Regions from separate parts of the Paenibacillus sp. MMO-58 genome, predicted to be linked through region 1. Evidence: predicted binding sites of a transcription regulator. Region 1 holds the regulator's gene; each other region holds the start of a gene.

The links. Region 1 encodes LexA, which represses DNA repair genes until DNA is damaged. Its sites were predicted from a motif close to CGAACATATGTTCG; they were not measured.
Region 2: WFJ73_RS14425 (SPL family radical SAM protein) is a predicted target of LexA. The motif match lies at 4,280-4,293, and genes of this name have one in related genera.
Region 3: WFJ73_RS08140 (DNA polymerase IV) is a predicted target of LexA. The motif match lies at 1,397-1,410, and genes of this name have one in related genera.

Annotation. Positions count from the first base shown of each region.
Region 1 covers NZ_JBBCVY010000001.1:1,126,110-1,132,159, forward strand. The annotation lists gene hflX (GTPase HflX) at 1-369, shown strand, start outside; gene WFJ73_RS05175 (methionine gamma-lyase family protein) at 413-1,705, shown strand; gene WFJ73_RS05180 (MerR family transcriptional regulator) at 1,783-2,193, shown strand; gene glnA (type I glutamate--ammonia ligase) at 2,305-3,633, shown strand; gene WFJ73_RS05190 (PspC domain-containing protein) at 3,675-3,911, opposite strand; gene lexA (transcriptional repressor LexA) at 3,994-4,614, opposite strand; gene WFJ73_RS05200 (LysM peptidoglycan-binding domain-containing protein) at 4,784-5,146, shown strand; gene WFJ73_RS05205 (DUF896 domain-containing protein) at 5,298-5,486, shown strand; gene WFJ73_RS05210 (hypothetical protein) at 5,563-6,050, shown strand, end outside.
Region 2 covers NZ_JBBCVY010000004.1:175,945-181,994, reverse strand. The annotation lists gene WFJ73_RS14440 (MMPL family transporter) at 1-1,995, shown strand, start outside; gene WFJ73_RS14435 (hypothetical protein) at 2,036-2,587, opposite strand; gene WFJ73_RS14430 (SGNH/GDSL hydrolase family protein) at 2,659-3,318, opposite strand; gene WFJ73_RS14425 (SPL family radical SAM protein) at 3,414-4,250, opposite strand; gene WFJ73_RS14420 (ribonuclease J) at 4,411-6,050, shown strand, end outside.
Region 3 covers NZ_JBBCVY010000002.1:526,396-532,445, forward strand. The annotation lists gene WFJ73_RS08135 (hypothetical protein) at 1-95, opposite strand, end outside; gene WFJ73_RS08140 (DNA polymerase IV) at 92-1,345, opposite strand; gene WFJ73_RS08145 (DUF2515 domain-containing protein) at 1,533-2,840, opposite strand; gene WFJ73_RS08150 (SOS response-associated peptidase) at 2,998-3,696, shown strand; gene WFJ73_RS08155 (stage VI sporulation protein F) at 3,781-4,068, opposite strand; gene recG (ATP-dependent DNA helicase RecG) at 4,143-6,050, opposite strand, start outside.

The sequences.
Region 1 (6,050 bases):
GTGGATCAAATTCTTGGCGATCTTGGAGCGGCTGGAACAGCTAGCTTAACGATCTACAATAAAAAAGACCTTTGCGAAGAAAATCATGTGGAATTGCCGACGCCGGGCACGGATACGCTTGTTATCAGCGCTTATCAAAAAGAGGACCTCGAGCTGGTGCGAAATAAAATTCAGGATAAATTGACCGGCGACACGGTTGCGTTTATCCTGCCGGCCGATCGCGGCGATCTCATTGCGCTTGCTTACCGCAGCGGGGAAGTCGTGGGCAATGAAGTGAGCGAGGATGGCGAATCCTTGCGTCTGACCGTACAGGTAAGCCGTCAGGCATACGAACAAAACGGTTATAAGCTTCAACCGTATATTGAATAATAGAATAAGGTTTACGTTAACTTAAGGGAGAGACAGGCTTAGAATGAGTTACAATGCGCAAGAAGACAACGAATCCGTATGGAATGAACTTGAGAAATTAGCGGACGAAGCGGAGGAGCTGGCTGCAAGCCAGCTTCGTTCCATTGACCGCATCGCCGAAAAAAATCAGTGGAAGGTGATCCGTGCGTTTCAGCGGCATCAGGTCAGCGATTTTCATTTTACCGGCTCAACGGGGTATGGCTACAATGACCGAGGCCGTGAAGTTCTAGATCTGGTCTACGCGGATGTATTTGGAGCAGAAGCGGCGCTTGTGCGTCCCCATTTCGTATCTGGTACGCACACCATCGGGTGCGCGTTATTTGGCGTGCTCCGGCCGGGAGATGAACTCCTGTACATTACAGGTAAGCCATATGATACGCTGCACAAGGTGATCGGCAAGCCCGGAGACGGGACAGGCTCTCTGCAGGATTGGGGCGTCCGCTATAACGAAGTGGCTCTGCGCGAGGACGGAAGTCTGGATTGGGCTGGCATTGAAGCCAGCATCAACGAGCGGACGAAGGTTATCGGCATTCAGCGTTCGAGAGGCTACAGCTGGAGAGCGTCATTTACCGTTGCCGAGATTGGCGAAATGGTTCAGCGCGTGAAGCAAATTAAGCCGGACGTGCTTGTATTTGTTGATAACTGTTATGGGGAATTTACGGAGCTTCTTGAGCCAACCCAGGTTGGGGTTGATCTCATGGCGGGCTCGCTTATTAAAAATCCCGGAGGCGGTCTTGCTTCGACCGGGGGATACATCGTTGGTACTGCCGCAGCAGTGGAGCAAGCCGCTTTCCGTCTTACGGCGCCTGGCATCGGAGGCGAAGTTGGAGCGATGCTGGACACGCTGCGAGGTATTTATCAGGGCTTGTTCCTGGCACCGCATTTGGTTGGACAAGCTGTTAAGGGAAGCGTATTTGCTTCGGCTATGTTCGAGCAGCTTGGCTTTGAAACGAAACCGCATTGGTCCGAGCCCCGTACAGATCTCATACAGGCCGTACGTTTTGGCGGTGCGGAGCAGCTGATCGCTTTTGTACAGGGCATTCAGAAGGCTGCGGCGGTGGATTCGCATGTTGTGCCTGAGCCATGGGACATGCCGGGTTATGAGCACCCGGTTATTATGGCGGCCGGGACGTTTATTCAGGGCGGAAGTCTCGAATTGTCTGCGGATGCACCTATCCGCGAGCCGTATATCGCTTATATGCAAGGCGGTTTGACGTTTGCCCATGCGAAGTTTGGTGTTCTCACAGCGTTACGTCGACTCATAAACAACGGGCTTATCATAATTAAACGTAATTAAACCTAACACAACTTGACACGTTTTTGGTAGGGCGTTATGATAGGTATATAAATGAGCGACTGGAAGGTTGATGCGACATGGGTGACGATATTCGTAGAAACATGGCCTTATTTCCGATCGGTATCGTAATGAAGCTGACGGATCTAACGGCGCGTCAAATTCGTTATTATGAGCAGCATGAATTGATCGTTCCCGCCAGAACGGCGGGCAACCAGCGACTGTTCTCTTTTAATGACGTGGAACGGTTATTGGAAATTAAGGCGTTAATCGAAAAAGGCGTTAATATCGCCGGCATTAAGCAAGTCATGAATCCGGTTTCAAAAGAATCGGACGATGCAACAATCGTAAGCGAGCAGTCCGAAGTGAAGCGCAAGGAGCTATCCGACGCGCAGCTGCACCGCCTTCTCAAGCAGCAATTGCTGGAGAAACGTCCAGGCCAGGCTTCGCTTATTCAAGGTCAGTTGTCCCGTTTCTTGAACAAGCGCTAGCATGTCCTATTAATGCTGATGCTTACGAAGTAAGAATAGCTTCGCAATTCTTTAAGCGTATGCTTCCGAAGCAAGAATTGCTTCACAATTCTTTTGAAGGAGATGAATGCTGTGAGCTACACAAAAGAGGATATTAAACGCATTGCGGAGGAACAGAACGTTCGATTTATCCGTCTTCAATTTACCGATTTACTCGGTACGATCAAAAACGTAGAGATTCCGGTAAGCCAGCTGGATAAAGCATTAGATAATAAAATGATGTTTGACGGATCTTCCATTGAAGGTTACGTTCGTATCGAAGAATCTGACATGTACTTATACCCTGATCTGGATACTTGGGTAGTATTCCCATGGGTTGCGCAAGACCGCGTTGCCCGTCTGATCTGTGATATTTATATGCCTGACGGCACTCCGTTCGCGGGCGACCCGCGCGGTATTCTGAAGCGTGCGCTGCAAGAAGCGGAAGAAATGGGCTTTACGGCAATGAACGTTGGTCCGGAACCGGAATTCTTCCTGTTCAAGACGGATGAGCGCGGAGAGCCTACAACCGAGCTGAATGACCAAGGCGGATACTTCGACCTTGCGCCAATGGACATGGGCGAGAACTGCCGCCGTGAAATCGTACTGACGCTGGAAGAGATGGGCTTCGAGATTGAAGCTTCCCACCATGAGGTTGCTCCCGGCCAACACGAAATCGACTTCAAATATGCGGACGCGATCAAAGCCGCAGACCAAATTCAAACGTTCAAGCTTGTTGTTAAGACGATTGCGAGACAGCATGGCCTCCATGCTACCTTCATGCCGAAACCGCTGTTTGGCGTAAACGGTTCCGGTATGCACTGTCACCAATCGCTCTTCCAAGGCAACACTAACGTATTCTATGAAGAGAAGGATCGTCTGGGTCTTAGCCAAACCGCACGTTACTACATGGCCGGTATTCTGGAGCATGCGCGTGCGATGGCGGCTATTACGAACCCTACGATCAACTCTTACAAACGGATGGTTCCAGGTTATGAAGCCCCTTGCTACGTAGCTTGGTCGGCGAGCAACCGTTCGCCAATGATCCGTATCCCGGCTTCCCGCGGCCTTAGCACGCGTATCGAGGTTCGCAACCCGGATCCGGCTGCTAACCCGTACCTCGCTCTTGCCGTAATGCTGAAAGCCGGCCTTGACGGCATCAAGAACAAAACTGCCCTTCCGGCACCTGTAGACCGTAATATCTACATCATGACGGAAGAAGAGCGCCTGGAATCAGGCGTGCCAAGCCTTCCTTCCGATCTGAAGGAAGCACTCGACGAAATGCTCCGCAGCGACGTTATCTGCGAAGCACTAGGCGAGCATGCTTTGGCTCACTTCTATGAGCTGAAGGAAATTGAATGGGACATGTATAAAACACAAGTCCATCAATGGGAACGCGATCAGTATCTGACGCTGTACTAGGAAGGAAATCCCTTGGCGCTCTAAGCGTCAAGGGATTTTTTCTATCTCCTATATAAAGTCGGAGGGCTGACGGGAATAATGTTCGCAAGAATGATGTAGACGATAAGATTGCAGGGGATAAAGAGAAGGAAAAGAAGTCTAACAAACAAGGATGAAAGGTTGAAGTATTCGGCGATTCCTCCGCAAACTCCGGCTATGGATTTATCGAATACGGACCTCGTTAATTTCTTCTTCACGCTTAACCACCTCGTTACCAACAAGTAATACGATAATACCATAATCAGGTAAATAAAAAGAGGCTGTTCTCCCTAACCGAATGCAAATCGGATTAGCGGGAACAGCCTCTTTTATTCGAACGGATTAGTGGAAGTCACGGAACAAGCCAACTACCTTACCAAGAATGGTGACATTGTTCAAACGGATTGGCTCCATGGTGGAGTTCTCCGGCTGAAGGCGGATATGATCCTTCTCTTTGTAGAAGGTCTTAACCGTCGCTTCGTCATCTTCCGTCATGGCTACTACAATATCGCCGTTGTTGGCGGTTTGCTGCTGGCGGACGATAACATAGTCGCCGTTATGTATACCGGCTTCAATCATGCTGTCGCCAATGACATTCAGGATAAATACCTCATCGTCGCCTACGAAGTGTGCGGATAACGGGAAGTACTCTTCAATATTCTCAGTCGCCGTAATCGGCACGCCTGCCGTTACTTTGCCGACGATTGGCACTTGAGCCACAGCGGGGAGGATAATGCCGTCAACACCGTCTTGATCCAAAATTTCGATCGCCCGAGGTTTCGTTGGATCTCGTCTGATCAGGCCTTTCTTCTCAAGCCGATCCAGATGGCCATGAACGGTGGAGCTTGACGCCAGGCCAACCGCTTCGCCGATTTCGCGAACAGAAGGCGGGTATCCTTTGTCCCGAACCTCATTCTTAATAAATTCAAGAATCGACTGCTGGCGGTTCGAAATCTTAGACACGTGAATCACTCCAATATACTATTTGAAGAAAATTATAGCATAGAACCGGAGTTCGTACAAACATAAGTTCTTAAAAACAAAAGTTCGCATTTTTTATTGACTACAAACATTTGTTCGTGTTATTCTAAGGACATAAGAAAACAGAACAAACGTTCGGGGAGCGATAATAATGATCATGAATCCATCTTTTTATAAAAGTATCCATAATGAAGAAACTGCTAAAACGTTCAAATCGCGGGGACATCACCTTCAACGTCATGCATTTAAACTTATTGTGTGTGCCGCAGTGTTCATTCTTCTCTTTACAAGTTTCCTTATGATGCGTACGAATGCATCGTCCGATCATATTCAAGAGGCTGCAGCGAATGAGCAAACGGTTATCGTAACGGCTGGAGATACGTTGTGGGGGATTGCAGATCGTTTTACTGAGGGCTCCAAGGACATCAGACAATACATATACAAGATTAAGGAACGCAACCAATTAAGCTCGGTCGAGCTACGGCCAGGACAGGTGTTAATTATTCCTAAATAGGCTATATAATCGGAAGGATAGGCAATTCGGACACAGGATGTTCGAAATTGCCTGTCCTTTTCTTATTCTTCTATCATTGCCTTGACAATTGCTCGCGTTAAAAGTCAAAATAGGTAAGAAGGATGAGTAATAAGCAAATGAGGTGAAGGCAGTGGAAGAAGTCATCGCGCGTATTAACGAATTATCCCGTAAAAATAAAACGGTAGGTTTAACCGAAGAGGAAATAGCGGAACGTGCCGTATTGCGTCAGAAATATTTGGAGAATTTCAAAAGGAATTTCCGCCAGCAGTTGGATACGATTGAGATTGTAGACGGCGATCCTAACGATGTTGCTCACTAATGGCTTTACATTTATATAGCTAGCGTTGGCGCCGTTCCATGAACGGCGCTTGCAATATACAATAGGAGGAATAAGCTTGTCACGCACATGGGAGCGCAAAGTGCGCAAAAATACGAACCAAATTAACAAAGCGCGTAAAAAGCATGGAGCATCGCAGATTGGCACTTCATCTAAACCCAAGGTAGACCGTTTTACCGGCCGCAACTACATATTCCCGATTGTGCTCATTTTGTTGATCAGTATGTATACCGTTTTCGTTACGACGGATCCATCCTTTGAGCCTACGTCTATGTTCTGGGTAACGATCGGCTGCTACATTTTCCTGGCGCTTATTTTCTTCTTGCGCCGTCCTTACATTTCAATCGGCAAAGATTATATCCAGACCCGTAAAATGACGGGGGACAAGCAGCTGCATGTAACCAACATTAAAGGGATCAGCGTTCAAAACGGAGCTGTAGTGATCATGCAGCAAAAAGGCGCAAACTGGGTATTCTCGCGGCTGCTTAACCGTTATCCAACGGATGAGATCAGCAGCAGACTGCAGGATTTCGCCAAAACACACAA
Region 2 (6,050 bases), on a different contig from region 1:
AGCGAGCAGCAAAACGCTCAGCAAAGCGCAGCGCAGACCGATCAATCTCAAGCGGCTGCGGCTGCTCCATACGGTCCGTTGATTGTTGAAGGCAATCCGGTACCCGGCGTTATGATTTCAGCTGACGGCAACGTCGCTTTGTTCCAATTCCAATTCACCGTTCAGCAAATGTCCCTTCCGCAAGAGGTAATCGACACTGTCGTGGATGATGTTACAGCCGTTGAACAAGCAAACCTGGGCATTAAAGCCCTGCCAAGCGATACGCTTGTAGGCAAACCGGCAATCGGAGCTACCGAAGGAATTGGTATCGTTGTTGCCGCGGTTGTTCTGTTTATTACGCTAGGCTCTGTTGTTGCGGCCGGTCTTCCGCTCGTAACCGCATTGCTGGGTGTAGGCATTAGCGTTGGGGGCGCTTATTCCCTCTCCAAATTTATTCCGATGACCGACATCACGCCGGCGCTTGCTATGATGGTTGGCCTCGCAGTCGGAATCGACTACTCCCTGTTTATCGTTAACCGTCAGCGCCGCATGATCCTGGATCAGGGCCTCAGCGCCCGCGAAGCCGCGAGCCGTGCGGTTGGTACGGCTGGCAGCGCGGTATTTTTCGCAGGGTTAACCGTTATTATCGCGTTATGCGGCATGGTTGTTATGAATATCGACTTCCTGACCGCTATGGCGCTTGTCGCTGCAGCAAGTGTCTTCATTAATGTCCTTGTAGCCTTGACCTTGCTTCCGGCATTGCTTGGTCTGGTTGGTGAACGGATCGTCTCCGTGAAAGCACGGAAGAAAAACAACGAGCAAGCGGGTGTTGCCCGTCAAGGCACGGCACATCGCTGGGCGAACGGAGTTGTACGACGCCGCTGGCTCGTGATTGTAGGCGTGATCGTTATCCTTGGAGCCGCATCCATTCCGGCAGCCAACATGAAATTAGGCATGCCATCCGGCGATACCGCAAATCTGGATACGCCGGCTAGACAAAGCTTTGACGCGATCTCGGCCGGCTTTGGCAAAGGCTTTAACTCGCCGCTTCTGCTCGTTGCCGAGCCTGCAAGTTCTTCTGACAAGGTTACTCCTGAATTGCTGGGCAAGCTTGTGCAGGATATCCAACAGCATGACGATGTTGCGGTTGTTACGCCAATGGGCATTAACAAGACCGGCGATATCGGGATTATCAGCGTTATTCCGAAATCGGGACCTACGGACGACGAGACCAAAAAGCTCGTAAAAGAGCTACGCGATCAAGACTCCAGCATCTCGCAGTCTAACAAAGTGACGCTTGGCGTTACCGGCTTCACCGCGATTAACATCGATATGTCGGCAAAGCTGGCAGAGGTATTCCCGCTCTATATCGGCATCATTCTGATCTTGTCGCTGATCATTCTGCTGCTCGTATTCCGGTCCATTATCGTTCCGGTGAAAGCAACTATCGGCTTCCTGCTTAGTATCCTCGCTACCTTCGGGATTACAACCGCAGTGTTCCAATGGGGCTGGCTGCATGATCTGTTTGGCTTCGATACCGGCGGCCCGCTTCTCAGCTTTATGCCGATTATGGTATCCGGCATCCTGTACGGCCTTGCGATGGACTATCAAGTCTTCCTTGTCAGCTCCATGCGGGAAGCTTATGTCCACGGACATAAAGGAACAACTAGCGTGGTTGATGGCTATAAGCAAGCAAGCCGTGTCGTTGTGGCGGCAGCCGTTATCATGGTATCCGTCTTCGCCGGGTTCATTCTGACCGAAGACATTATGCTGAAGCAAATCGGCTTTGCTCTCACCATCGGTATTCTTATTGACGCATTCTTCGTTCGCATGGCGCTTGTTCCGGCTATTATGGCCGTGTTTGGCGACAAAGCATGGGGCATGCCGAAATGGCTGGACCGCATTCTTCCAAACCTGGACGTTGAAGGCGACAAGCTGATTGCGGAGCTTAACAAATCGTCGAATCCGAATGGACATAAAGAATTAAAGAAGGCTAAACCTAGCCGAGCGCATTAAAATACAAGAAAGGACCACTGCCAGCAGCGGTCCTTTCTTTTTACTTCACCGTAATCATTGTATATACGCTTTTGTTGTAATGACTGTTGACGACCGATTCGTCCAGCGAAAATAGACACACGGCCTCGATCAAATAGTTTCCCGGAGGTAAAATTAGCTCCTTCTCGGAGTAAAACTCCCGCCAATAGTCCGCCTTAGGATCATCACTGTCATAGCCGCCGCTCTTAAAGAAAGGATAGTCCATCGTCTTACCTTTGAACAGCTTCGCTGACGTCAGCTCCGACGTATTGACTCCCTGCATATCGAAATCCAAACCGTCCGTAATAATGAACCCAACAATGCTATGTCCGCCCCAGACGGTGAATGACTCGTCGTCTCCAACGTACGTCAGACTAGCGGAATACGGAATGGGTTCATTCGCAGCAAAGGTCGTCTTCTCGATATTCAGCTTGAACTCGAACATGTCGTCCTTGTGTACTAGCTTTGGATGATTCATCCGCTCTTCTACGGCAGCGTCGATTTCCCGATCCTGCGCTTTGCCCCCGCATGCGGTAAGCAGCAGGAGGAACAGAAGTACAATTCCCCCTCTCATAACGCTTCTCCCCCACTAAACCCTTTCCAAAACAGACGGAGAATGAAAGCAAAAGGTTACATCAAGCCGCCTTACAACCCACGGTTGTAATCGTATTCAATCGCTTGCAGAAATGCCCGGGCAAGCACGGCATGACCCGACATATTGGGATGAACCCGGTCCCAGGCGAGAGTTGCCGGATAAATAAACCCTAGAACCTTGTTGAACGCCGCCTGCGTATCCACGAAACGGGTATTATACTTGGATGCTAGCTTTTGGACAACCCGACCGTATTGATCCATCGTTCTGCGCATCGGATCCGCTTCGTTCGGCTCAAGGTAGAACGGAGTCATCAGCACAAGTCCCTGCACCGTTGGTCTGGTACGCTCCACCAATGCCTCCAGCTTCTCTTCGTATTCGTCTATGTAGACATGCTGCTCGGTCTGAGCGGGCAAGTCGTATTGCCTCCATACATCGTTCGTGCCAATCATAATTGACAGCCAATCCGGCTGAAGATCCAGAACATCCGTCTGCCAGCGATCCGTCAAATCCCGGACGTTGTTGCCGCTAGTCCCCATGTTTACCACGCGAATGCCCAGCTCCGGATAGGCTGCGGTAAGCAACGAATCTACCAGCGATACATACCCTTTCCCGATTGCTCCAAACAGTCCTTCTCCCCTAGGTCTAGCCCGTTCGCAATCCGTAATGGAGTCTCCGATCATGACGAGCTTCGAATTTTGCCCCAACAACATTAATATGGCCCCCCTCTTCCGAACGATAAGTTAATTGAAGAATCTACCACATTCATCATACCAAAAATCCGAAAAAGGGCTACTGAAAATCATGCTTAATTAAGCGGAAAAGCTTCGCTCTTCGACACATGGATCATCTCGCTTGGATAGAAAGACCGAAAGTACGACTCGACCCTGGAATGAATATCGCTCCGGTACCAATCCGTCAGGTCATGGTCGTCAAACAACTGAGGCATGCCTAAACGCTTGGACCTCTTCCCCATGGAACCATCTCCGATCGTTAGCGTATCGATCCAGATCCGGTCCGCTATTCCTTCCAGTACCTTAGGAAAGTCAGGCGTAAACGGCAGCACCGGAGAGATTGCAGCTTGTGTCATTATCCCGGCATCATGCACCTCTTTCAGAGCCTTCAGCCGCAGCTTGATACCCGGCGCGTAGGGAGCAAATAACCGCTTCATATCCTCACGGTCCGTCTCTACCGTCATCGATACAAGAACCTCGCATTTGTCCTTGAGCTGGACGATAAGATCGAGGTCCTTCCTAATAAGCGGACTGCGCGTCTGAATCTGAATCAGATCGGGAGGAGCCTCCAGCATTTCCTGCAAAATCCGCCTTGTAATCCCCGCTTCCCGTTCGACCGGCTGATAAGGATCGGTTGCCGAGGACATAAAGATATTAATCGGCATATTTTTCCGGCGCAGCTTATTCACTTCGTTTCGGTAAATGTCTGCGGCATTTGTCTTAATGTCCACCCATTCTCCCCATGGGATCTGTTTGAACTTCTGGATAGGCATTTCTCTCACATAGCAATATTTGCAGGCAAACGAACACCCGCTGTATGGATTAAGGGAATGGGTAAAGCCGATATCCAAGTAACCCTTTGCTTCGCTTAAAATGCTCTTAGAGACGATATCTCTGATCTCAACAGCCATGGCAATCCCCATTCTCCAATAATATTATAGGAACATATGTTCTATTTATTATCATAACTAAACTTCCGCTTTTAATCAATCTCTTCGAGAATAATGACCCTAAAGATCGGGAAAACCAACCAAATGAGGAAAAAAACATTTATGGATAGGCGGTTGGTTCATGGCGGCAAATCATAAATTGTCGGTTATCCCTCTTGGCGGGGTTAATGAAATCGGAAAAAACATGTACGTCATCGAATGCGGCGATGATCTGATCGTTGTAGACTGCGGATCGAAATTTCCGGATGAAAGCTTGCTTGGCATTGATGTAATTATTCCGGATATTACGTATCTCATCGAAAATGAGAACAAAGTCCGTGGCCTTGTCGTCACGCATGGCCATGAAGATCATATTGGCGGAATCCCCTATATTATTAAACAATTAAATATGCCTATTTATGCAACAAGGCTTACGCTTGGTCTAATCAAAGGGAAGCTGAAAGAACATGGTCTGCTGGGTTCAACAACCCTTCATCAGATTGAACCGCAATCCGAGATTACCTTGGGAACGGTTCCCGTCAGCTTTTTCAGCACCAACCACAGTATTCCGGATTGCCTAGGCATCGTATTCCATACTCCCCAAGGAACGGTTGTCCACACCGGGGATTTCAAATTCGATCTTACCCCGGTCAATAACCAATACGCCGATATTCACAAGATGGCGGAGATCGGGAAAAACGGCGTATTAGCGCTGTTATCCGAAAGCACCAATGCGGAACGTCCGGGCTTTACCCCATCCGAGCGTCTGGTTGGGGCGAATATTCAGGAAGCTTTTTATAATGCGGACGGCATGATTTTTATCACAACATTCGCATCCAATGTCCATCGGCTTCAGCAAATTATTGACGCCTCGGTCAAGACCGGCCGAAAAATCGCCCTGGCCGGCAGAAGCATGGTTAATGTGGTGGATATCGCCTCTACGTTGGGCTACCTTAATATGCCTTCCAATATGCTCGTGGACATTGCCGAAGTCAATAAATACAAACGAAATGAAATCACCGTGATGTGCACGGGCAGTCAAGGCGAGCCTATGGCCGCATTGGGGCGGATTGCCAGCGGCAATCATCGGCAGCTAGCCGTTCATCCCGGCGATACCGTTATTTTCGCCTCCTCCCCTATTCCGGGGAACGAGCGGAATGTCGCCCGAATCGTGGACAACCTGTTCGAGAGGAAAGCCAAGGTCATTTACGGCTCCGGATCAAGCACCGGCATGCATGTATCCGGACATGCCAGCCAGGAAGAGCTGAAGCTGATGCTTACGCTTATGAAGCCGCAATACTTTATTCCCATACACGGCGAATACCGGATGCTGCACTTGCATCGCGAATTAGCCGAATCCGTTGGGGTAAAAGCAAACAATATCTTTATCCTGAATAACGGCGATGTCGTGGACTTTGCAGGCTCGGAGGCTTTTCACGAAAGAAGCGTTACGAACGGAGATACCTACGTCGACGGGCTAGGGATCGGCGATGTAGGCAACGTGGTGCTGCGCGACCGCAAGGTGTTGTCTGCCGACGGCATTCTTATTATTGTGGTTACGATCGGGAAGAACGACAATAAGATTGTGTCCGGACCGGACATTATTTCCCGCGGTTTTGTATTCGTGAAGGAATCGGAAGGATTAATGGAGGAAGTACACCGGATCACGCTTCAGGAAATGGAACAGCTGCTGGAGAAGGAGAACAAGCTCCATAAGCCTTGGAATCTGTACAAGCAAAGCCTTAAAGAGTCCGTCGGAAAATTCCTGTACGCCAAAACAAA
Region 3 (6,050 bases), on a different contig from region 1:
GACGGCTCGCGCCGTTCTAAATATTGCTCCCGGTGCTCAGGCAGCATCATACGGCTGGATTCCCAGCGGCCGTTTCCTTCCAGTTTCTTGCTCATTTGTAGTGTCCTCCAATTTTGACGCTGCGCTCACGGGCCTGGGCTGACTCGAGCAGCGAGGACGCCCGGAGAATCGAGGTCGTTCCGAATTTATGGCGGATCGCGTCCGTGACGCGATCCAGCTTTCTTTCCTTCTCCCTATTGCCGAATAAGGTAAGCTGATATTGGTCGTCGGGAACCAGCTTCGATAAGGTCACGCCAAGCTTGCGGACGGGGAGCCGGTCCCAATGGGCATAAAATAACGTGCGGGCCGCAGCGAATACTTCCTTCGTAATATTCGTCGGGTCGGGTACCGTCATCTGGCGGAAAAAGCCGGTCGGGTGGTCGAAATCCGCGCCTTGCGCGCCTGCTGCAACGACGCTGCCCATATAGCCCTTGGCCCGGCTGCGTCGGCATACCTCCTCGCTTAGTTCCAGCAGGACAACGTCGATCTCCTGCGGTTTGCTGTAATCCCTGGGAAGCGTCATCTGATGACCGACCGCTTGCTGCGCGTCATGGGTGCTTGGCTTGACCGGGCTTGGGTCAATGCCGTTTGCCGTCTGCCAGAACAGCTCTGCCTGAATATCGCTGTTGCGGCCCATCCGCGCCTGCAGCCTGCGCTTGAATTCCGGCAGGGGCAGACGGCCGAGATCTCCGATCGTCGAGATCCCCATGCGCTGGAAATGCGCGGTCATCCGCGAGCCGACGCCAAACATTTTGTTCACGGGAAGCGGCCATAATAAAGATTCCACCTCGGATTTCGGAAGAGTGAACTGGCCGGTATCGTTTTTTTTCGCCCAAATATCCGTGGCCATCTTGGCCAGAATCTTGTTGGAGCTGATGCCAACCCGGGCCCATACGCCGGTATAGGTCATGATCTTGGTCTGGATCTGCGTTGCAATTTCTTCGGGCGTGCCGAAGTAAGACAAGGAACCGGTAACGTCCAGGAATTGTTCGTCGATGGAGAAGGGCTCCACCAGATCGGTAAACGAACGAAAAATGTCGGTAATCATTAGCGAGACATCGATATAAGCTTGCATCCTCGGCTTGATAATGACGAGATGCGGACATTTGCCCAGCGCCTCGCCAAGGGTCTCGGCGGTCGTCACGCCGTACTGCTTCGCAAGCGGACAAGCTGCCAGAATAATGCCCGAACGCCTCGAAGGATCGCCGGCCACAACGACCGGATCGTTCTTATATTCGGGATGCGCCGCCTTCTCGACGGACGCGTAGAACGACTGGCAGTCAATCAGCATAATGACACGTTCCATAATCCCCACTCCAATACAAATGCGAAAGTATGTTCGTATATTATTATATACCGAATGTATGTTCGCTATGCAAGGGATATTTAAAGGTAATTTCAAACAGTTGGGCCAGAAGCCGATCCTGCCCGTAAAACAGCCAAAAGAAGCCTGATGTTCGGGTTGGAACAGCATGCTTCTTTTGGGGCTGTCTTCAAGGACGCGGCTTCTTCCCTTCCTCCTCCTGCCTCAGCTGCTGGGCAGCAAGCACGGCAAGCTCAATTTTGTTCAGCAGCAGGCCGTATTCGTTCGTCAACTCGAAGCTGCGGGGGAGCTTCAGCTTTCGGAAATACGGCAGGATGCCGCCAGCCGAGCCGAACCAGTCTTCCCGCTTCGCGGTCTCGAGCTTCTGGTTCGCCCAGGCATCGCGAAGCTCCGGGCTGTAGAGAGGCGCGGCTCCCGGCAGAAGCTTGCCGCCTAACAATCGCTCCTTGTACAGCGCTGTGGGCGGCTCCCGGCGTACCCGGGCGAACAGATGCGGGGCATAGTCCGCCCTTGACCCTGTATGGCGCGCATTCGCCGCAAAGGCCAGCGCCCCTCCCCGTACCCGGGGTACGCCGAACAATATCGCATACAATGACTTGCCGAATTCAATCCGCTCGGACACATCGTCGAAGTCCTCCATGATTAATCCGGCCAGCCGAAGCTCGCGTTCCCCTTCGGTATGATACGGGAACATCACCGCGTTCAGCTGCAGCAGCGACTGCATGCCGAAGAAAAGGGTATCGAGCACGTTTTTGCGGAAGTAATCGTCCTGTACTACCCGCTGCTCAATGAAATGCTGCTCGTTCACAATAAGCGCTACCGTTAGAGGCACGGAATCGCGTCTTCGCCAGAATTGCTCCCATACCGGCTTCATAAACCGTGTTATCCCAAAAGCCGGAAGCAGATGAAACAACGGACGCTGCACGCGGACGCTTTCCTCATAGAGCAGCAGCTGCGGATAAGCATCGCCAAAAATAAACGTATTCGCATGCTCCAGCAGCAAGAAGACCGACTGGCGCTTATCGCCCGGGAGCAGCTGCGGCAGCCATTCGCCTGCCAGATCCGTCATATTCCACCCGCCGTTGCGGGAAACGAGATGGGCCAGCATCGCCCAGTGCAGCTCCGGATGGCGTTGATACATCAACCGGTAGGCTTCCGTCCGCGTCACGTTATTGCGGTTCAGACGGGAGGTCTCCGCCCGAATCCGTTCGATAAGGATTTTCTCTTGCCCGCTCCATGCGCCGGTCACCTGCTCCGCCTGCTGCTCCTCCAGCTTCCGCCATTCTCCGTCCAGCTCGGCGACCGCATCCTCGGCAAGCTGCAGCGGAGCTGCTTCCGCGAGCATCTCATGCGAAGCCTCGAGGCCATGCCATTTGCCCACCGCATAATCCCATGCCGCGGCAGGCAGAGAAAAGAACTGTTTGATTTTGCGAAGCCGTCTTCCGAAGCGGCCGTGCCCTCTCCCCCTGCTTAACATCGACCGCCCTCCTCCTATCCTGGTAACACAAGTATTTGCCGTCAGACCGCCTGTTCATGCATAATAAAAAGCAAAGAACGCACAAGTTTTGTGGAGCTGTGTTTTTGTTTCGCGAAAATCACTTAATTTCCGAAAAAAAATTTTAGGAGGACTGGCCATGTGCGGAAGATATACCATCACCGTATCGCTCGAGGAGCTGATGATTCGTTATATGATCGGCGAGACGAAGGTGCCTTACCATCGTCCCAAATATAACGTGGCGCCTGGCCAGCAGGTGCTTGCCATTATTAATGACGGTCAGCGCAACCGGCTCGGCGAGCTGCAGTGGGGGCTTGTTCCGCCTTGGGCGGACGATCCGAAGATGGGCAATAAAATGCTCAATGCCCGCTCCGAGACAGCCGCCGAGAAGCCGGCCTTCAAGACGCCGCTCCGCCGCAAGCGCTGCCTGATCCCGGCAGACGGCTTCTACGAATGGAAAAAGACGGACGGCGGCAAGCAGCCGATGCGTATTGTCCGAAAGGACCGCTCCATCTTCAGCATGGCGGGTCTATATGAATCGTGGCTTGCGCCGGACGGCACAACAACGGTCAGCACCTGTACCATTATGACGACCTCTCCCAACGAGCTGATGGCCCCGATCCACGACCGGATGCCCGTGATTTTGCGCCGGGAGGACGAGCCCTTCTGGCTCGACCGGGCCGTGCAGGACCCGCAGGCCTTGCAGCGTCTTTTCCTGCCGTATGCGGCGGAAGAGCTCGAAGCCTATCCGGTATCCCCGGCAGTCGGGAGCGTCAAGAATGACACCGCGGAATGCATCGAACCGGTATCCCCGGGCGGCCAGCTGCATCTGTGGTAGATTACGGGCAAAGTGCACCCATCTGCCGTATAAACTCCAACGTAGTCAGCATCGCCAAATAAAAAAAAAGCCGACCGCAAGCGGTCAGCGGAACATCCCCCATAGCTTCAGCAAATGGAAGGTGTTGTTTGGATCTATTTTTTGCGCAAGGACAAAATCGATAATCTGTTCTTCCTGAATATCCGTCAGCGGTTCCTGTAAAATAGAAGTCGCTGATTTCACCAGCTTCCGCACCTTTACCCGGTCCTGCAGATCATACTTCGTGACATTGCCCAGCAACAGCCGTATCCGGTCCTTAACGACCGGATTTTTTAATTTGAATTTGACGCGTTCGACCAATTGCGGCCGAATGCCGTACTTTTGGTAACTCACTTAGGCTTACACCTCCATCCGGCATTCCGATGATTCGATCGTTTAACTATATGCCGTAAGAGGGAAGATATTGCTTAGTCGAGCTGTTCCCCTTGAAAAATTTGATCCTTCAGCAGTTGGACACGCATCCGTTCAAAGGTCGGATTCGTCCAGAAATCATCCCGTCCGGTAAGCTCCGCCGCATCATCGCGGGCAAGCTCCAGCATCTCGTAATCCGCTGCCATATCCGCGATCTTGAACTCCGGCAGGCCGCTTTGCTTCGTCCCGAAGAAATCTCCCGGTCCCCGCAGCTCCAGATCCCGGCGAGACACCTCAAAGCCGTCGTTGGTCTCCGTCATCACCTTCATCCGCTCGCGTCCGTTCTCCGACTTCGGATCCGCCACCAGCACGCAGAACGACTGATGCGCCCCGCGCCCGACGCGCCCGCGCAGCTGATGCAGCTGGGAAAGTCCGAACCGCTCCGCGTCCATGATAATGATAAGCGTGGCATTCGGAACGTCGACGCCAACCTCAACGACCGTTGTCGCAACAAGCAGCTGCGTCTCGTTGTCGCCAAACGCGCGCATCACTTCATCCTTCTCGGAAGCCGACAGCCGCCCGTGCAGGAGCCCCACCTTCAAATCCGGAAAAGCCTGCTGCATTTGCACGTACAGATCAATCGCATTTTGCACATCCAGCTTGTCCGATTCCTCGATCAGCGGGCAGATCACATACGCCTGGCGTCCCTCTTCAACCTCACGCCGGATAAAACCAAGAACGCGGTCCATCATGTCATGCTTCACCCAATACGTCTTAATCGGCTTCCGGCCGTGCGGACGCTCCTTGATCGTGGACACATCCATATCCCCGAAGGCCGTAATGGCCAGCGTTCTCGGAATCGGAGTGGCCGTCATCGTCAGCACGTCGGGATTCATCCCTTTGCGGCGCAGAATACTCCGCTGGTTCACCCCGAACCGGTGCTGCTCGTCCGTTACGACAAGCCCCAGGCTGCGGAAAAAGACATCGTCTTGAATAAGCGCATGCGTACCGACCAAAATATCAATCATGCCCATTTGCAGCCCGGCAAGCACATCGCGGCGCTTCTTCTCCGTCAAGCTGCCCGTCAGGAGAGCGACCTCAATGCCCGTATCCGCAAACAGCTTCTGCAGCGAGCGCAAATGCTGCTCGGCAAGAATCTCCGTGGGTACCATTAAAGCCCCTTGATGCCCGGCTTTGATCGTGCAATACAGCGCAATAGCCGCAACGACCGTTTTGCCGGATCCGACATCCCCTTGCAGCAGGCGGTTCATCGCCGCGGGTTGGCGCATATCCGACATAATCTCGTTAACAACCTTCTTCTGGCCATCCGTTAGCTCGAAAGGAAGCGTAGCCGCAAAGTTGCGAATCGTCTCCCCGTTCACCTGATGAACAATGCCGTCCCCGCGTTTCCGTGTTAAAGAACGGTAAGCCTGCAGCTTCAGTTGAAAAAGAAACAGCTCCTCATAGACCATCCGCCGCCTGGCTTCGAGGCCTTCCTTGACCTCACCCGGATCGTGGATCCGCTGAACGGCATCCCGCCTTGCCATAAGCCCGTGGCGCTCAACAAGCTCATGCGGCAGCACTTCCTCAATCATGGAGCCGTACTGAAGGAGTGCCTGCTTGATCGTCTTGCGCATCCAGGCCTGCGTAATTCCTCCGCCTACGGAATAGACCGGCTGAAGCGTGCCCGACTTCACCATGCCTGTAGACTTGTCCGCAAATTCGGATTCCGACACGGTCATCTGCAGGCGCTGCTGCTCCCACTTGCCCGTCAGCATAATTTCTCTGCCTGGGACAAGCTGGCTTTGCAGAAAGTGACGGTTGAACCAGACAGCCGTCACCAGCATATGGTCAACCTCGATTTTGCAGGTCAGGCGCGATTTGTTTTTGCCATACCGCTGCAAAATCCCGTTCCCGCGAATCGTCCCCTGCACCGTCACCTTTTCGCCGTCTTTGATCTCGGC